Regions from separate parts of the Latilactobacillus sakei subsp. sakei DSM 20017 genome, predicted to be linked through region 3. Evidence: predicted binding sites of a transcription regulator. Region 3 holds the regulator's gene; each other region holds the start of a gene.
The links. Region 3 encodes LexA, which represses DNA repair genes until DNA is damaged. Its sites were predicted from a motif close to CNAACANNTGTTNG; they were not measured.

Region 1 (4,218 bases), 420 kb from region 3:
TCAGCAGCACCGACTCCGGAAAAGCCTAAAAAAGAAGGGCTTTTCGGTCGTCTATTCGATTAACCACACAAAAAAGCCGTTGGCAATGCCAACGGCTTTTTTGGTATTCTTTTTAAATTAATCCATTTCAGGGAACAACATCGTTAACATTTTAGTTGTCACACGGCGCTGTTGCCCCATCATTGGGAAAAGATGCATCAACATCGCTGGATTGTAGTTAGCTTCTAAGACAACCGCCATTTCAGGATGTTCAGGATCATACGGTTGATATAAATTAGGAATAATGATATCAACACCGGTAACGTTCAGATTAAGAATTTCCGCAACCTTTTCAGCAATTGCAAAATAGCTCTTATCGATATCATCCGTCACATCAACGGAATCCCCACCATTTGAAATATTGGAATTTTGTAATAAGAAGACCTGCGACCCACGCATTGGCACATCATCGACTTGGTAACCTTGTTGTTTCAAAATCAATTGTTCACGAGCCCCTAAGCGAATATTTTGGAGCGGTGTGCGGTGATCCTCACCACGTAACTCATTCCGATTTTTCTTAGCGACTAATTGCGTAATTGTTGAACGGCCATCGCCAACAACATTGGCAGGCACGCGTTCCAAGACGGCTTGCACCTGATGATCCATGACTAAGAAACGGTATTCTGAACCGGCGATATACTCTTCAACTAACACCTGTTGGTCGTATTGTTGCGCGAGTTTAAAGGCTGTAACAAAATCAGTTTCTGATGGCCGTGTTAAAAAGGTCGTAATACCGGCCCCCATGTTACTAGTCTTGGGCTTAATCACCAACGCCCGTTGCCCAAAGGCCGCTTGGTAGTCGCGCTTAGCAACTTCTAAATCCGCATATTCAGCACCGGCTGGCACGCGAATACCTTGGTTGGCCAAGACAATCTTGGTAACAACTTTGTTATCCACCAACGGCCAACTAATTAGACGGTCGAGACTGGTCATATTGCCATTTTTCACCAACTCATGATGTTGTTGGTAGGTCAATTCGACAAATTGATCACTGCGATCTAATACGGCAACGTGGAGCCCTTTTTGAAAGGCATCTAGCATTAACATTTGCGTTGATAATTCCATATCCGTATAGCCTTGTAATTGGAATGGTTTCTCGGTTAATTCGCGTTTAAATTGCCGTGCTTGCTGCATGGCAAAAGCGGTTAGAGAATCGTCTTGGACTTCTTGGGCTAGTCGATAACTCAATGTCTGTTTGAAATCATTAACTCGTTCATTCATAACTGTCCACGCATCAATAAATCGTTGATCCAATTGATAAGTCGTGATAAATTGACGGATATTAGTCATCAATATTTGCATATTAGCTTGTTGTGCCGATGCTTTCGTCGCATCTTCAAGCGCAATCGCCTCATTTAGTTGTTGCCCTTCCGCCATGCGAGCCGTTAAACTTTCAACAGCCTTAGGTAACGATAATAAGTACGTAAAGAACAGATGTAAGAAATCAAGTTGTTCTTGTGTCACACCACTTGCAGCGAATGGATTCAAATCAAAACCGCGGAATTCAAGATAATCAACACCGTCTTGGGCGAGATGGCCGTGACTACGTAACCGAACACTGCCGTAATATTCACGTTCTGAAATCAATTGTTTCTTACTAATTGCCTGTTCCAATGAATCGTGATACGCAGCAACCGATTCAAACGAGACTACCAAGTCATGATTGGCATAACCAAAGAGTTGACTTGAACGTAAACTGCGGACTGCATAATCTGGCAAGTTCGTCGTATCTGTTTGAAAAAGTGCTTCAGTAATCGGACTAGCACCAAATAAATAAGTTAATAAATACCGGTATTGGCTATAATTCTGTGCGATTTGTAAGTACAACATATCGCTAAAATCTTTCACCGTTGCAAATTGATCATGATAGACCTCATCGTATAAGCGCGCGATTAAGGCTGGGGCCAGGCTAAAATTAAAGTGAACGCCAGAAATCATCTGTAGCCGACGACCATACCGCTTGGCTAAGTAATCACGGTAAGCACGCGCATCTGGTGCGACGTCTGCAATTGGAATCGTCGTTTCATCGCTTGGTAATACAGGTGGCATACTGAGGGGCCAAATCAATTCATCGTCGGCTAGATTCATCTCAAGTACTTCTGATAAGGCACCTAGCTGTTGCATGATTTCGTCGGTATTATCGAAGGTATCGCTAACCAACTCCGTCTGCATTTCGGCAAAATCAGTTTTAATGTACGGATGAAAATCACGAGAACCCAAACTCGCTGGATGACTTAGCGGACTTAATTGTCCAACGGCTGTCACCCGGTGCCCTTCTTTTTCAATCCCGAAGGCCCCCCAATTTAAAAGTGGGGCTAAATGTAATTGTTGAATTTGTTCAAATAGTTGATTGGACATATCGAGGCCTCTTTTATTCAAAGTTGTATCCCCATTATACACATCCCCACCGTTTTTTAAAACGCTTGTTCGTCGTTAAATTTTTGACACGTGTTATACTAATGGTAAACATTATTTTAAAGGATGACAGCTATGCAACAACCACTCGCATATCGTATGCGCCCCACAAATATCGATGAAATTGTGGGTCAAACACACTTAGTGGGTCCGCAAAAAATCATTCGACGAATGGTTGATGCCAAATTACTCTCGTCAATGATTCTTTATGGCCCACCTGGCACCGGAAAAACCAGTATTGCCAGCGCCATTGCTGGTAGTACGCAATACGCCTTTCGGATGCTGAATGCCGCAACAGATAGTAAAAAGGATCTTCAAATTGTCGCTGAAGAAGCTAAAATGAGTGGCACTGTTATTTTATTACTCGATGAAATTCATCGGCTCGATAAAACAAAACAGGATTTCTTACTGCCCCATCTCGAAAGCGGTCGGATTGTTCTAATTGGCGCTACTACCGAAAATCCCTACATCACGATCAACCCCGCCATTCGGAGTCGGACCCAGATATTTGAAGTTCACCCACTTAATGAAGCCGATATTCACGTCGCCATCCAGCGGGCCTTAACCGACCCGCAAAAAGGCTTGGGCGATGAACCCGTTAACCTCGATGAAACGGCTGAAAAATACCTCGCACAAGTCACCAATGGTGATCTTCGAAGTGCCTTAAACGCGCTAGAATTAGCCGTCCGCTCGACACCTAAAAACCCAGAAACTGGTTTAATCGACATTGATATTGCTGTCATTGAGGAATGCGTTCAAAGAAAGGCCATTACCCATGATAAAGATGGCGATGCGCACTATGACGTCATCTCGGCTTTTCAAAAATCTGTTCGCGGTAGCGACGTTGACGCCGCTTTACATTATATGGGCCGCTTAATTGAAGCCGGTGATCTGCCTTCCATTAGTCGCCGTTTGATGACGATGGCTTATGAAGACGTTGGTTTAGCTAATCCGCAAGCCTGCGCTCGAACCGTTGAAGCAGTAACAGCCGCCAAGCAATTAGGTTTCCCCGAAGCACGGATTCCATTGGCAGTTGCCGTGATTGATCTCTGTCTCTCACCAAAATCAAACTCCGCTATCACAGCAATCGATAATGCGTTAGGCGACATTCGCGCCGGTAAGGCCGGTGAAGTGCCCGCGCATTTAAAAGACGCCCATTACGCCGGTGCTGCTAAGCTTGGTCATGGTGTAGACTACAAGTATCCACACAACTATCCCAATGATTGGGTCGCACAAGATTACCTCCCGACAAAACTTTTAGGGAGTCATTACTACGAAGCCAAAGCAACTGGTAAATACGAGCAAGTTTTAAAACAACAACTTGAACGGCTGAGACAAGCAAGCCGCCACAAGTGAACGGTTACAAAAAAGTTGCACCAATCCCATAAGCGTGCTACTATAATAGTAGGATTTCTAAGGTATGCGCGTCTTCCCACCTTATGTTGACCGATCAAGTAATTCGTTAATGGGATGGACGAGTTGTTAGCAAGTGTATACTTTTTCATGAAGGAACCAAGTCTAACAATAGTCTGACCCACCTGCATATTAAAGCGGGCTCAACTATCGGGAAGCTTCTACGGTACCACTAGATTTCCCAAAGTCCAATGACTTTGACAGGGCTAACGTTTGCGTTGGCCCTTTTTTGTTGACAATTTTTAGGAGGTTTTCTTTTGATTTCTTTTGTCCTTATTTTATTTTTGGTAGTCATCGCTCTATTAGGCGGTGTACTTTGTTACTACCAAAATAAATCATTTTTACTTTTCA
Region 2 (4,218 bases), 580 kb from region 3:
CAATGGTAATGCTTCTGGTGCCTGATTTGGTCGTAAAAGAGTGACCGCATTTTGGTCAGCGCCAAAGCCCCGGTCGGTTTGGCTGACATCATTGGCCACTAATAAATCGACCTGTTTAGCCGTTAATTTGACTTGCGCGTGCGCCATCAAATCATTGGTTTCAGCTGCAAAGCCCACTAGATATTGCTTTTTCTTTTCTTGACCCAACGTCGCTAAAATATCCGGCGTTCGATTGAGTTCAAGCGTCATATCAGTTTGACCAACTTGTTTTTTAATTTTTTGTGAAACGTATTGCGCCGGTTTAAAATCAGCGACAGCGGCTGCCATAATCACGACATCCGCTTCATTATATAAACTAGCAACGGCCCCTTGCAGTTCGGCTGCCGTTCGGACATAGATGACTTGTGCCAGATTAGCAGGGACAGCCAGTTCTGGCCGCGTACTAATCAAAGTAACCTTAGCGCCCATTTGAGCCGCCATTTCAGCAATCGCATACCCCATTTTACCAGATGACCGGTTGCCAATATAGCGAACCGGATCCAAAGGTTCCTGCGTCCCACCGGCCGTCACTAAAACCACTTTATCTTGCAAACGATTAGGGGTTAATTGGCGGTAAACATTACTCATAATCACATCTTCTTCTGGAAAACGCCCTTGGCCTTCATAGCCTTCCGCTAAAAAACCAGTAGCGGGTTGCACAATCGCAATCCCATCTGCTTTTAATTGTGTTAAATTGCGTTGTGTCGCAGGATTTAACCACATATGTTCATTCATAGCGGGCACCAATAATTTAGGCGCCGTAGTTGCCAAAAGTGCCGTGGTCACGAAATCATCTGCAATGCCGTTCGCTAATTTGCCAACAATATTGGCCGTCGCAGGTGCAACAATTGCCAATTCGGTCCAGTCAGCTAAGTGAATGTGGGCGACTTGTTCTGGGTGATTCATCGTCATTAAATCAGTTAGCACTTCTTGCCGCGTTAATGTCGCAAAGGTCAATGGTGTCACAAATTCGGTGGCAGCCTGCGTCATTGCCACGCGGACAATTGCCCCATTTTTAATCAACTGACGCACTAAACTAGCGACCTTGTACACCGCAATCCCACCGGTTACGTAAACCGTAACGTGTTTGTTTTCTAAACTCACCATTTTAAAAACCTCCTTTAAATAAAAAAACCGCCTCTTAATTTAGACATCCCACGATGAATAAACTAAAAATGCGGTTCGCTAATTATTCTTATTCGCCATCTTTTTGAGAAAGCTTATCCATTTTTTCAGCATCTTTTTCAAGCATCAATGAATCAGGATCAATGGTTACATTGCCAGCAGCAATTTCTTCCATTGCCATCCCTACGGTTTTAGGTGATTTGTATTCTGATAACATTTTCAAATCGCCAGCTTCGATTTGATGTGCTCGCTTGCTTGCTAAAACGGCTAATGAATAGCGTGAGTTAACATTTTCTAGTAACTTATCAATTGAAGGATATACAATCATTTTATTATTCCCCTATCATTTTCTTATATTGATCAATCACACGTGGTACTCGTAAGTGTTCACTCTCAATAATCTTTTCAATCCGTTGAACGGCGTTTGGAATTTCATCATTGACAACAGCGTAATCATAATTTTCCATCATCCGAATTTCATCGGCTGCTTTTTGCATGCGCTTATCAATCGTTGCTTGATCGTCAGTGCCACGTTTTTGGATTCGATTGCGTAATTCCAATAAATCAGGCGGTGTTAAAAAGATAAACACGCCATCTGGACACTTCTCACGAACCTGCATCGCACCTTGGACTTCGATTTCTAATAAGACATCGCGGCCTGATTCTAAGGTTTGATTGACATACTTCATCGGTGTGCCGTAATAATTATCAACATACTGTGCATACTCTAGCATACCATCATTTGCAATTTCTTGCTCGAATTCTTCTTTGCTCACAAAATAGTAGTCAACACCATCTTGTTCGCCTGGTCTTGGCTTTCTAGTCGTCATCGAAACTGAATAGTGAAAATCACGAAATTCATCTTCTAGCATTGCTTGACGGACAGTTCCTTTACCAACCCCTGATGGGCCAGATAAAACGATCAACATTCCTCGATTGGACATCTACGTAATTCCCTCTTCTTTTATAAAATAGTTAAGTTCTATTTTATCACTAGATGACTGCCAATTACAAGTCTACTTTAGGTTCATCTCATTTAATATTGTTTGCAATTGTGCAACTTCCTCATTGGTGAGCGTGATGCCCTTGCCCATCTTCGCATGATCGGGTGCCCAGTCCCGTAAATCAAACTTAGGTGCGCGACCATTCCAAGCAATTAAGTTCAATTCTTTCTTCCAGCCCGCCTTATTTTCACTAATGGCCCCAATTTCAGCCATAATTTCGTAGTTGATATCACTCATCAAATCACCCTTTCTCATCGTTTAATCTATTATACACGAAAAAAATTTAAATTTGCGCTTGCAGATTAGAACATTTGTTCGTATAATGGAAATACAAACAAATGTTCGGAGGACAACACGTTATGGAAATCAAACAATCAGCAGTAGTCGGCTTTAGTCATGAATTGGTGAAACGGTATCAACGCTTTTTCGAACTCGATGATGCCCAAGAATTAATCGAACAACCCCAGATGCAACCTAGCCAAATTCAACTTTATATGATGCAAGCTTTTGATCGCCATTACCGTTTGGCTATCCAATTTAACGTGGCCGAGCACATCGAACAAGTCAATGGGCGCTTGATTAAACAACTTGATGATAAAACTTACTTGTTAAAAGAAAATCACTCTAATCTTTATAAAATCGTTACTTTAAATCAAATTCGCTACATCTCAAAAAATAACTAACAATAGACGATGACCGTTAAAGAAGGGGTTAGGACAACAAGTCCTAACCCCTTCTTTATTAAGCTTGTCTAATCTGTGCTTTAGCAGTTTCTGCGAGGTCCACTAATTCTTGGGCGTGTTCTAGCGTTAATTCCGTCACTTCTGTCCCCGCCAACATACGAGCCAGTTCAGCAACGCGTTTTTTACCGGTTACCTTTTGGATTGATGTTTCTGTGCGGTTTTGTTTAATTTGTTTTTGAATTTGGTATTGATGATCACTCATCGCCGCTACTTGTGGCAAATGCGTAATACAGAGGACTTGTGAGTGTTGGGCAATTTCGCTAATTTTATTGGCAATTGCTTGCGCAACACGCCCACTGACCCCAGTATCAACTTCATCAAAAATAATGCTGGTAACGCCTTGTGATTCTGAGAAAATCGTTTTAAGCGCCAACATCAATCGGGATAATTCCCCACCAGAAGCAGTCTTGGCAAGCGGCCGTAGCTTCTCACCCGGATTAGGTTGAATATAAAATTCAACTTTGTCCCGACCGCTGCGCATAAATTGCTGATTATCAACCGTGGCAAATTCAACTTTGAAAACCGTTTTAGCCATATAGAGAGCTTTGAGTTGTTGGTGAACAGCCTTTTCCAACTGTTGAGCAGCAGCTTGGCGTTTCTCAGAAAGAACGGCTGCTTCTTGCAGCAATTGGGCTTGTTGTTGTTCAAATTGTTGCTCTAATTCGCTTGCATTGGCTTCTGTGGCCTGCATCGCTTGCAATTCTTTGGTAATTTGCGCCCCATAAGCTAAGATTTCAGGAATTGAATCGCCATATTTATGTTCGAGATTATTGATCGTTTCTAAGCGCTGTTCAATTTCATCCAAGCGCGCTTCGTCCCATTCAAGATTATCGACTTCCCGACTAATATCACTACCGCTATCTTGCAGTGTGTAATAGCCTGTTTGTAGATTATCGGCAATTCTTTTGAATTCAGGATCTAATTCCGCGATTTCTTGCATCTGATTCATCGCAATCGCGATTTGATCTAGCGCGTTGCCTTCTTCACCAGATAAAATGGCGCGACTAGCTTGCAAGGCCTGATTAATCCGTTGGAAGTTGCTGAGTTTCGCGCGTTCTTCGATTAACTTACTTTCTTCATCTGGTTGTAATTGCGCGGCGTCAATTTCATTAGTTTGAAATTTAAGCATATCAAGGCGTTGGGCCCATTCCTGCTCATTTTGTTGTTTCTTCTTCAACGCTTTTTCCGTTTGCCGGTAAGCCTGATAGGTTTCTTGATAGGCCGCCTTAGCACTCGCCAAGGTTGTGTGGGCAAACTCATCCAACAAGCCTAGATGGCGATCAGGATACATTAATTCTTGATGTTCG
Region 3 (4,218 bases):
TTGCCACGTTCAAGCACATTGAATAAACGACCAATCGCAAACATTGGCCAAACTAAGGCTGCGATATAACTGATAAAAGCAATCAATTGGCCAATTGTAATACTGTGGTTCATGACCAACGTTCCACCATAAATAATTGTAACGAGGTACGTTAGCCCGATAATTAAACTAATCGCTGGATCAAATAAACCATCGATAAAGTTGACGCGCTTGTTAATCGCAATTGTCTTCGTCACAATTTGGTCGAAATCATCGATATCCGCTTCTTCTTGACCAAACGTTTTTAAAACTTTGATCCCAGAAACACTCTCTTGCGTCTTATCATTTAATTTCGAAAAGGCTGCTTGTGATTCTCTAAAAGCGGTATGCAAATGCGTCCCTAAGCGTCCTGAAGCCACTGCTAATAATGGCATTGGAATCAAGGCCATTAATGTTAGCCGCCAATCGACAAAAATAATCATCGCGATGATGGTCGTCCCACCCGTAATAATCGAATCCGCAAACGTTAAAATACCGGCGCCCGCCACTTGTTGAATCGCGGTTAAATCATTGGTCGCATGGGCCATCAAATCGCCAGTCCGGTGTTTCTGGAAGAAAGTTGTGTCCATCTTCATAAAATGCCAGAACAAACGACTCCGCAATGTCCGTTCTAACTTGGCTGCGCCACCCCAGATACGAGTCCGCCAACCATAGCGAAAGAGATATTGTAAAATCGCGGCTGCTAATAAGACCCCAATCCACATTAATAAGACCGATGCCTTCAACTTTCGGGCAGCCATTAAATCAATTAACGTCCCAATCACTTTTGGTGGCACGATTTGCACAATTGCAACTAGGACTAAAAAAATAACCCCTAATATATAGCGGCGATATTCTTGTTTAAAATACCAGCCTAACTTCTTAAATATACCCATAAAATATCTCCGTCTTCAAAATTAGATAATCCTCATTATAGCAATCTTAGTTCAGTGGGACAATTATTTCTCTTCCAATAAAAAGAGGGTTCCATACAAAAATAAGTTTTTGTACGAAACGCCTCTTTAATTAAGTCATGTTTATTTTTTGCTACGTTTTTGTTGTGCTTTCATTGAGCTCATCATCTGGTTTAATTTCTTTTCAGATGGTTTTTGCCCCATTTGCATCATCATAGCTTTCAACATATCTTCATTAACTGGTGGATTTTCTTCGAAATATTTCTTCATGTAAGCACGTGCGCCGAAAAAGCCAGCAACTGCACCTAATAATGCCCCAATGACAAAAATTAATACGCCTATTCCAATATTCATATCTTATGCACCCCTTCCTCATTCAGTTCACTTAAATATTCTACACATTATTGCACTAAAAAGAAAGCGGAATTCCTAGATTAATCGTCACGTAAACCCTTTTCACGTTGGATGTCCTTCACTTTTTCAGGTGTGACTTCCTTACCTTCTTTATCATAAACTTGTAGCATCTCAACTTGTGAACGGAAACTAGAACGGAAATCCTTCAAATAAGCGTCCCGTAGTTCTTGACGTTCCGCTGTTTCTTCGGGTGTTAACCCTTCTGCCTTTGCTTTATGTGCTAATTCATTGATACGATCGAGTCGTTTTTGATCCATTGCCATCATCGGCCTCCAAATTTAAACTTTTATCCTATTTTGGACTAAAATGCTCAAAATGTCAAAAAATACGAACACTTGTTTGAAATCCGCCTATAAATATGCTACTATATGCTTAATAGAACGAATGAGGTGCGCTTATGACTAAAACTGAATCCAAACAATTAGAGGTCTTACGTTTTATTCACGAACGTGTTCAAGACAAAGGTTACCCACCAACGGTCCGCGAGATTTGCGAAGCCGTTAATTTATCGTCCACTTCTACTGTCCATGGCCATTTAGCCCGACTTGAGAAGAAGGGCTTATTACAAAAGGATCCCACTAAGCCACGGGCGATCGAGTTAACGCCCGCTGGCCTAACGGCAATTGGGGCGACACCCCAGAAAATCCCAGTATTAGGGGTGGTTACTGCCGGTGTGCCTATCTTAGCAGTTGAAGAAGCAACTGATTACTTCCCGCTTCCACCTAGTTTGCAAACCGAACAAGATTTGTTCATGCTAACAATTCGTGGTGAAAGTATGATTAACGCCGGTATCTTAGATGGCGACGAAGTTATCATTCGCAAGCAATCAACCGCCGATAATGGCGATATTGTCATTGCGATGACTGCCGAAGATGAAGCAACCTGCAAACGGTTCTTCAAAGAAGCAGATCACTATCGTCTCCAACCAGAAAACGATACGTTTGAACCAATCATTTTAAATGAAGTCAGCATTCTAGGGAAGGTCGTTGGCCTTTACCGGGATCGCATGTAATAAAAAAAGAAGTTCGCTTAGGCGAACTTCTTTTTTTATCTGTTTCTCTTTAACGTGCTTTCATCAACTACTTTCTGCACTTTGCTATATCAGTCAAATGTTCAAAAGCAACCTGTTGATGGCGCACTTCTTTATTAGTATTCCATTAATTTGAAAATATCATAGTCCTTAATCTTTTCACGGCCGTTTAAGTCCTTCAATTCGATGAAGAAGGCTGTCCCAACAACGATACCACCTAGTTCTTCAACCATTTTGATTGTTGCGGCAATTGTGCCACCGGTTGCTAATAAGTCATCTGTTACTAAGACTTTTTGGCCTGGTTTAACCGCGTCTTTATGCATATATAATGTTGATTTACCATATTCTAAACCATAGCTAGCTGAAACTGTTTCGCGTGGCAACTTACCCTTCTTACGAGCAGGTGCAAAACCGACACCTAATTTGTAAGCAACCGGGCAGCCAACAATAAAGCCCCGGGCTTCAGGGCCAACGATCATTTCAACGCCTTTGTTCTTAGCGTATTCAACAATTTTATCCGTTGCTGCTGCGTATGCTTCACCATCGGACATCAAAGGTGAGATATCACGAAAAGTAACGCCAGCCTCCGGAAAATCCGGAACACTTGCGACATAATCTTTAAAGTTGATTGACATATATAATTCGCTCCTTAACTCTTTTAGCGATTTGCTACTGCTGGGAGAGTTGCTAGCCAGTCTTTCACCTCGGTAAAGGTTGAATAAACAAGCTGTTTTTCCATTTCAATTTTAGCTAATCGTTTTTGATAACTTGGTGCACTTTCCAGTGCATGCTTTTCAGGTTGTAACTCGGCCGTAATCAGACCACGTTCTATTCTAACAAATCCGAGGTCAAAAAACACCTGCAACATGAAAATCATTAACGGTAATTGTAATTTTAAATACGCTGCTAATTCTGCTAACCGCGCTTTTTCAATATTTGGATGTTTCCGCAAGTAAACTAAGAAAGTCGCAAACTGTTGTTTTGTCGGCATTCCTTCTAAATAAGCAGAGTGTTTAGCATAAAAAATCAAGCTTAATTTAGCGGCCTGTTGTTGTTGATAAAATTGTTCAAAAGCAGTTAAATCAGCTGGTTCATCAACTACAATTAGCTCTTGGCTAGTAGCAACTTGTTCATCGGTCGCTAACAGCGCCTGACTCCCTGCCGGTAAATAAGACTGCAGTTGCTCGCGCATTTTATCATTAAAAAAGACGTAGTCGCCTGTTGATTGGAATAATTGCTTCGTCAGACGATTGCTGCGTTGATCAAGTACGACTTGCCCACTTGTAGCAAGGTCTTTTACCATTAATTGCAACGTTGTCTGGCCACGCCAAGTATTCTCACTCAAACTCCCGACTAATTTCACATCTTCAGCGGCAGTTAAATCGGGCATCAAAGCCCCTTTATTGAAAGCTAAAACTGCTAATTGTTGTTGTTGATCGACCGCCATCATCTTCAAATGCTTCTGATCAGCACCGATTTGTTTGACATCGGCTAACTGGGGCGCGCTAAGTTCAATCAACGGTTCTGGATTATCACTGCCAAAAGGTGCCAGTTGTTGCAATGCTTGATATAAATCAGGCGTAATATCAGCTAGCGTCAGCGCCAAATCAACTGGTAATGGTTGGCGTCCTGTTAAATCTAACTGATTAACTTGCGCATACTCGTTCATTGCAGTTTGAATCAACGCTAATTGATCAACCTTAGCGGTCAAGCCAACTGCCATGTGATGGCCACCAAAATGAACCAATAATTCACGGTGTGCATCTAACGCTTTAAATAAATGGAAAGCTGTCACACTACGGCCAGAGCCTTTAGCTAAGCCAGTTTCCGGGTCAATCGTCA
Region 4 (4,218 bases), 870 kb from region 3:
GTGACAATGGCTCTTAATTGGCCATCACCAAAGACAACTTCAGTCCCCACTTTAGCCCGTTTAGCAGGCTTCATTAAAACTTCCCATTCATCGTCATGCGTATTGTTTAATAACAAGACTTCTTCATGACCACCAGTATCAGGTTTAACACCGTATAAACGTGCTGGTAAAACACGCGTGTTGTTCATGACAACTGCATCGCCAGGGTTTAATTCGTCAATAATATCGTAGAAAACCTTGTCTTCTAAAGCACCAGTTTCGTGATCCATCACTAATAAACGTGATGCTGCTCTTTCAATCATTGGTGTTTGTGCAATTAATTCTTCTGGTAAATTGTAATCAAAATCTTCTGTGGATACCATGTGGTTACCTCTTTCTATTTTTCTGGATAAGGCATGCCTAAATGGGCATAACCAGCCGGCGTTACCAGCCGGCCTCTTTGCGTTCGTTTTAAAAAGCCAATTTGCAGTAAATAAGGCTCGTAAACTTCTTCAATTGTTTCGTTTTCTTCACCAATATTGGCGGCAATGGTTTTTAAACCGACTGGTCCGCCTTGATAATAATCAATCATCATCTGGAGGATTTTGCGATCGACACCGTCTAAGCCCCGAATATCAACTTGCAGCTGACTTAATGCGTGATCAGCAATCGCCTGATCAATCGTATTTTGGTCAGCCACTTGTGCGTAATCTCGAGTTCGTTTCAACAACCGATTGGCAATCCGCGGCGTCCCTCGCGAGCGACGTGCGATTTCTAACGCACCATCTGGCACAATCGACATATTAAAGACGCCGGCTGAGCGTTGCACAATGTCCATCAAATCAGCCTCCGTGTAATAAGCCATGTGTTCCACAATCCCGAAACGATCTCGCAATGGCGCAGACAATAAGCCCGCCCGCGTCGTCGCGCCAATCAATGTGAACGGTGGTAATGGAAAATGGACGGGATGTGCGGTGGGCCCTTGACCAACCACAATATCGATGTAGAAATCTTCCATCGCTGAATAAAGTAATTCTTCAACCATCTTAGGTAAGCGATGAATTTCATCAATAAATAAAACATCCCCAGGTTGTAACTCGTTTAATAACGCCACTAAATCCCCAGGCCGCTCAATTGCAGGACCACTCGTCGTTCGAATCTGGACTTGCAACTCGTTGGCAATCACCATCGCTAACGTGGTTTTCCCCAAACCTGGTGGGCCATAAAGTAAAACGTGATCGAGGGACTCTTCCCGTTTTTTGGCCGCTTCAATATAGACCGCTAATTCATTTTTAACCCGATCTTGACCGATATATTGTGCAAGGACTTGTGGCCGCAATGTTTTTTCAATGCTTGCTTCAGCAAAATCATCGTTTTCGGCTGAAACAATTCGCTCATCTGCCATTTAAAGTCCTCCTTATTTCTTCATCAATAACCGCAAACCTTCTCTGAGATATTGATCAGTTGTTTGCGCTGCAAAATCAGTTAACTTAGGCGTAATCGCTTTGACTTCCCGTGCGGAATAACCAAGCGCACTCAAGGCCGCTAGTGCATCACTTAATTCAGGTGAATCGCCTTGGCTGCCTAAATCAATTGCCGTTTGGCCGACTAACGTTGCGCTTTGTTCTAGATCACCTAACTTACCTTTAAGATCTAAGGCAATCTGTTGGGCCGTCTTCTTCCCGACGCCTGGGAACTTCGTTAAGTACCCAATATCATCGTTCATAATCGCCTGAATTAAGCCAGAATGATCACTGTTAGCCAAAATTGCCAAGGCACTTTTGGGACCAATTCCGGAAACACTGATTAATTTTTGGAAAAGTTGTTTTTCATCTAAGTCGTAAAAACCAAAAAGCGTAATATCAGTATCGCGTACCGCTTGGTGGACATAAATTTGAACCACTTCGCTCATCGATTCCGTATACCGATATGGGTTGGCAACTTGTAATTGATAGCCAATTCCTTGGACTTCCAAAACAACGTAATACGGATTAACCGCCGTCACTAAACCCTTTAAATATTCATACATAATCTAACCTACTTTACGAGAACATATATTTGCTTGCTAAATTGTACCATAAATACAGAGTGTGATTCAAAACGATTTGGCTAAGAGTGCTCTTCACACCGGGTAACTTCCGAGCATTTGCTTAACTTGGCGAATTAACGATGCAATCGTTGATTTGACAAGTGTCGGCAAAGCACAGGAAGTTGGTGTGAAGAGCACGTTTCATCAAAATTGGGATCAGGCCCATCATACTCGGTCCCAATCCCAATGATTAATATTCTCGTATTTTTGGTGGTTGATAAGTCACAATAAACGTCGCCATTTCAGTTAAAGAATCGGTAAACAAGTATTTTTCAAAATCGCCTTGTGTTAAAAAGCCTTCTTCAACCATGTGGGCTAAGAATTGTTGTAATAAATCATAATAACCCGCTACGTTGTAGAAAATGCAGGGGCCATCTTGCTGGCCAATTCGCGCCCACGAAATCACTTCGCTCATTTCTTCTAACGTACCTGGTCCACCGGGTAAAGCGATGAAGACATCGGCTAATTCAATCATTTTTGATTTCCGTTCGGCCATATTGTCAACCATCACCAAATCGCTTAAGCCAGCATGCGCTGGTTCTCGTTGATTTAAGAATTCAGGCATCACACCGATTACCCGACCACCGTTTTCTAAAACGGTATCGGCAATCGTACCCATCAAGCCAACCCGACTCCCACCATAAATTAATTGATCTTGTCGTTTGACTAACCAATGGCCTAAATCGCTGGCGGCCTGTGTATAAACCGGGCGACGGCCACTGCTGGCCCCACAAAAAACTGCCACATTCATCATTTTTATTTCCTCTTAATCCTGCAACATTCTTGCAACGGTGCTGACTGGTAAGCCAACCACGTTGTAAAAGTCACCATTAATCTTATTAATTAATAGCGCACCCGCGCCTTGAATCCCATAGGCACCTGCTTTGTCCGCATATTCATTCTGATCTAAATACTGTTCAATCTCGGCGGTGCTTAAATGCCAAAATGTAACGTCGGTTTGGACAACCTTTTGTTGCACCAGACCGTCTTTCATCAGCCACAATCCGGTATACACTTGGTGTGTCTGACCACTTAACTGGCGCAGCATTTCATAGGCGTCTTGGCGATCCTTGGGTTTGCCATAAAGCGTTCCTTGAAAACTAATCGCCGTATCCGCCGCTAGAATGGTCGCCGTTGGATATTGAACCGCGACTGCTTCACCCTTGCGTTGCGCTAAAGTTTGGACATAATCGCCCGGTGTCGTTAGCGGTGTTTCGTGTTCATCAATCTGTGCTGGTTGTACCTCAAAGTCATTTACAACGCGCTTTAATAGTGCCTGTCTGCGCGGTGATTGCGATGCTAAAATAAACATTATTCGCCCTCCCAACTATGATGTGGTTCTTGAATCCGTTTAAACATCTTTTCCAAATCTTTTTGCGTATAGTGAATCAAAACCGGGCGCCCATGGGGACAATTAAACGGATTCTCGGTCTTCGCTAGATCAGCTAAAAGTGCTTTAGCCTGGGTATCATCTAAATGATGGTGCGCTTTAATCGATTGCTTACAGCTCATCATAATCGCCGTCTTCTCACGGAATTGGGCAATGCTAATGCGACCGTCTTTTAAAACATCGTCAATCATCCCACGAATCGTCATTTCCTCTTGTCCCTGTTCAATCCAAGTTGGGTGACTGTGGACCACAAAACTATTCTGCCCGAAATTTTCTAATTGGATTCCGACTGAGGCTAAAAGTTCAGTTTTTTCCTGAATCTTTAGCGCATCACTATTCGGATATTCCAAAACAAGTGGTACTAACAAGTTTTGCACAGAGGTGCTGACTTCCCCAATTTTTTCTCGGTAATATTCGTACTTAATCCGTTCTTGCGCAGCGTGTTGATCCAAGATATAAAAGCCATCTTCGCCTTCCGCTAATAAGAAAGTACTATGCAGTTGCCCAATGTAGCGTAACTCTGGGAACCGAACAGTGGGTTCGACTACGTTTTCTTCACTTTCGTCCGTTTCGTCTATCACTTGATCACCAAACGGCTTTCCAACCGCTTCTGTCGCGTACTTCTGATCCCACTCGGCCAATGCCTGGGGTTGCTCAAATAAGGGCCGCTCCGGTGTCATCGATGGCGCTTTAGCAGTTGGTGCGGCTAACGGCGTTTCGGTTTCCGCAATTTCGGGTGTTACCGTTTTTACTGGGATTG

Region 1: gshAB (bifunctional glutamate--cysteine ligase GshA/glutathione synthetase GshB) is a predicted target of LexA. The motif match lies at 2,456-2,469, and genes of this name have one in related genera.
Region 2: LEUCM_RS08770 (YdbC family protein) is a predicted target of LexA. The motif match lies at 2,500-2,513, and genes of this name have one in related genera.
Region 4: ruvA (Holliday junction branch migration protein RuvA) is a predicted target of LexA. The motif match lies at 2,027-2,040, and genes of this name have one in related genera.

Annotation. Positions count from the first base shown of each region.
Region 1 covers NZ_AP017929.1:1,598,951-1,603,168, forward strand. Annotated here, with positions in the region: gene LEUCM_RS07965 (YueI family protein) at 1-63, shown strand, start outside; gene gshAB (bifunctional glutamate--cysteine ligase GshA/glutathione synthetase GshB) at 118-2,397, opposite strand; gene LEUCM_RS07975 (replication-associated recombination protein A) at 2,530-3,810, shown strand; gene LEUCM_RS07980 (hypothetical protein) at 4,125-4,218, shown strand, end outside.
Region 2 covers NZ_AP017929.1:1,749,759-1,753,976, forward strand. Annotated here, with positions in the region: gene coaBC (bifunctional phosphopantothenoylcysteine decarboxylase/phosphopantothenate--cysteine ligase CoaBC) at 1-1,146, opposite strand, end outside; gene rpoZ (DNA-directed RNA polymerase subunit omega) at 1,235-1,492, opposite strand; gene gmk (guanylate kinase) at 1,497-2,108, opposite strand; gene LEUCM_RS08770 (YdbC family protein) at 2,181-2,405, opposite strand; gene LEUCM_RS08775 (hypothetical protein) at 2,528-2,851, shown strand; gene recN (DNA repair protein RecN) at 2,910-4,218, opposite strand, start outside.
Region 3 covers NZ_AP017929.1:1,174,518-1,178,735, reverse strand. Annotated here, with positions in the region: gene LEUCM_RS05930 (ABC transporter ATP-binding protein) at 1-914, opposite strand, end outside; gene LEUCM_RS05925 (YneF family protein) at 1,056-1,286, opposite strand; gene LEUCM_RS05920 (DUF896 domain-containing protein) at 1,367-1,609, opposite strand; gene lexA (transcriptional repressor LexA) at 1,744-2,358, shown strand; gene LEUCM_RS05910 (adenine phosphoribosyltransferase) at 2,493-3,011, opposite strand; gene recJ (single-stranded-DNA-specific exonuclease RecJ) at 3,035-4,218, opposite strand, start outside.
Region 4 covers NZ_AP017929.1:106,905-111,122, forward strand. Annotated here, with positions in the region: gene queA (tRNA preQ1(34) S-adenosylmethionine ribosyltransferase-isomerase QueA) at 1-362, opposite strand, end outside; gene ruvB (Holliday junction branch migration DNA helicase RuvB) at 377-1,384, opposite strand; gene ruvA (Holliday junction branch migration protein RuvA) at 1,397-2,008, opposite strand; gene LEUCM_RS00655 (LOG family protein) at 2,259-2,822, opposite strand; gene LEUCM_RS00660 (Maf family protein) at 2,835-3,380, opposite strand; gene mutL (DNA mismatch repair endonuclease MutL) at 3,380-4,218, opposite strand, start outside.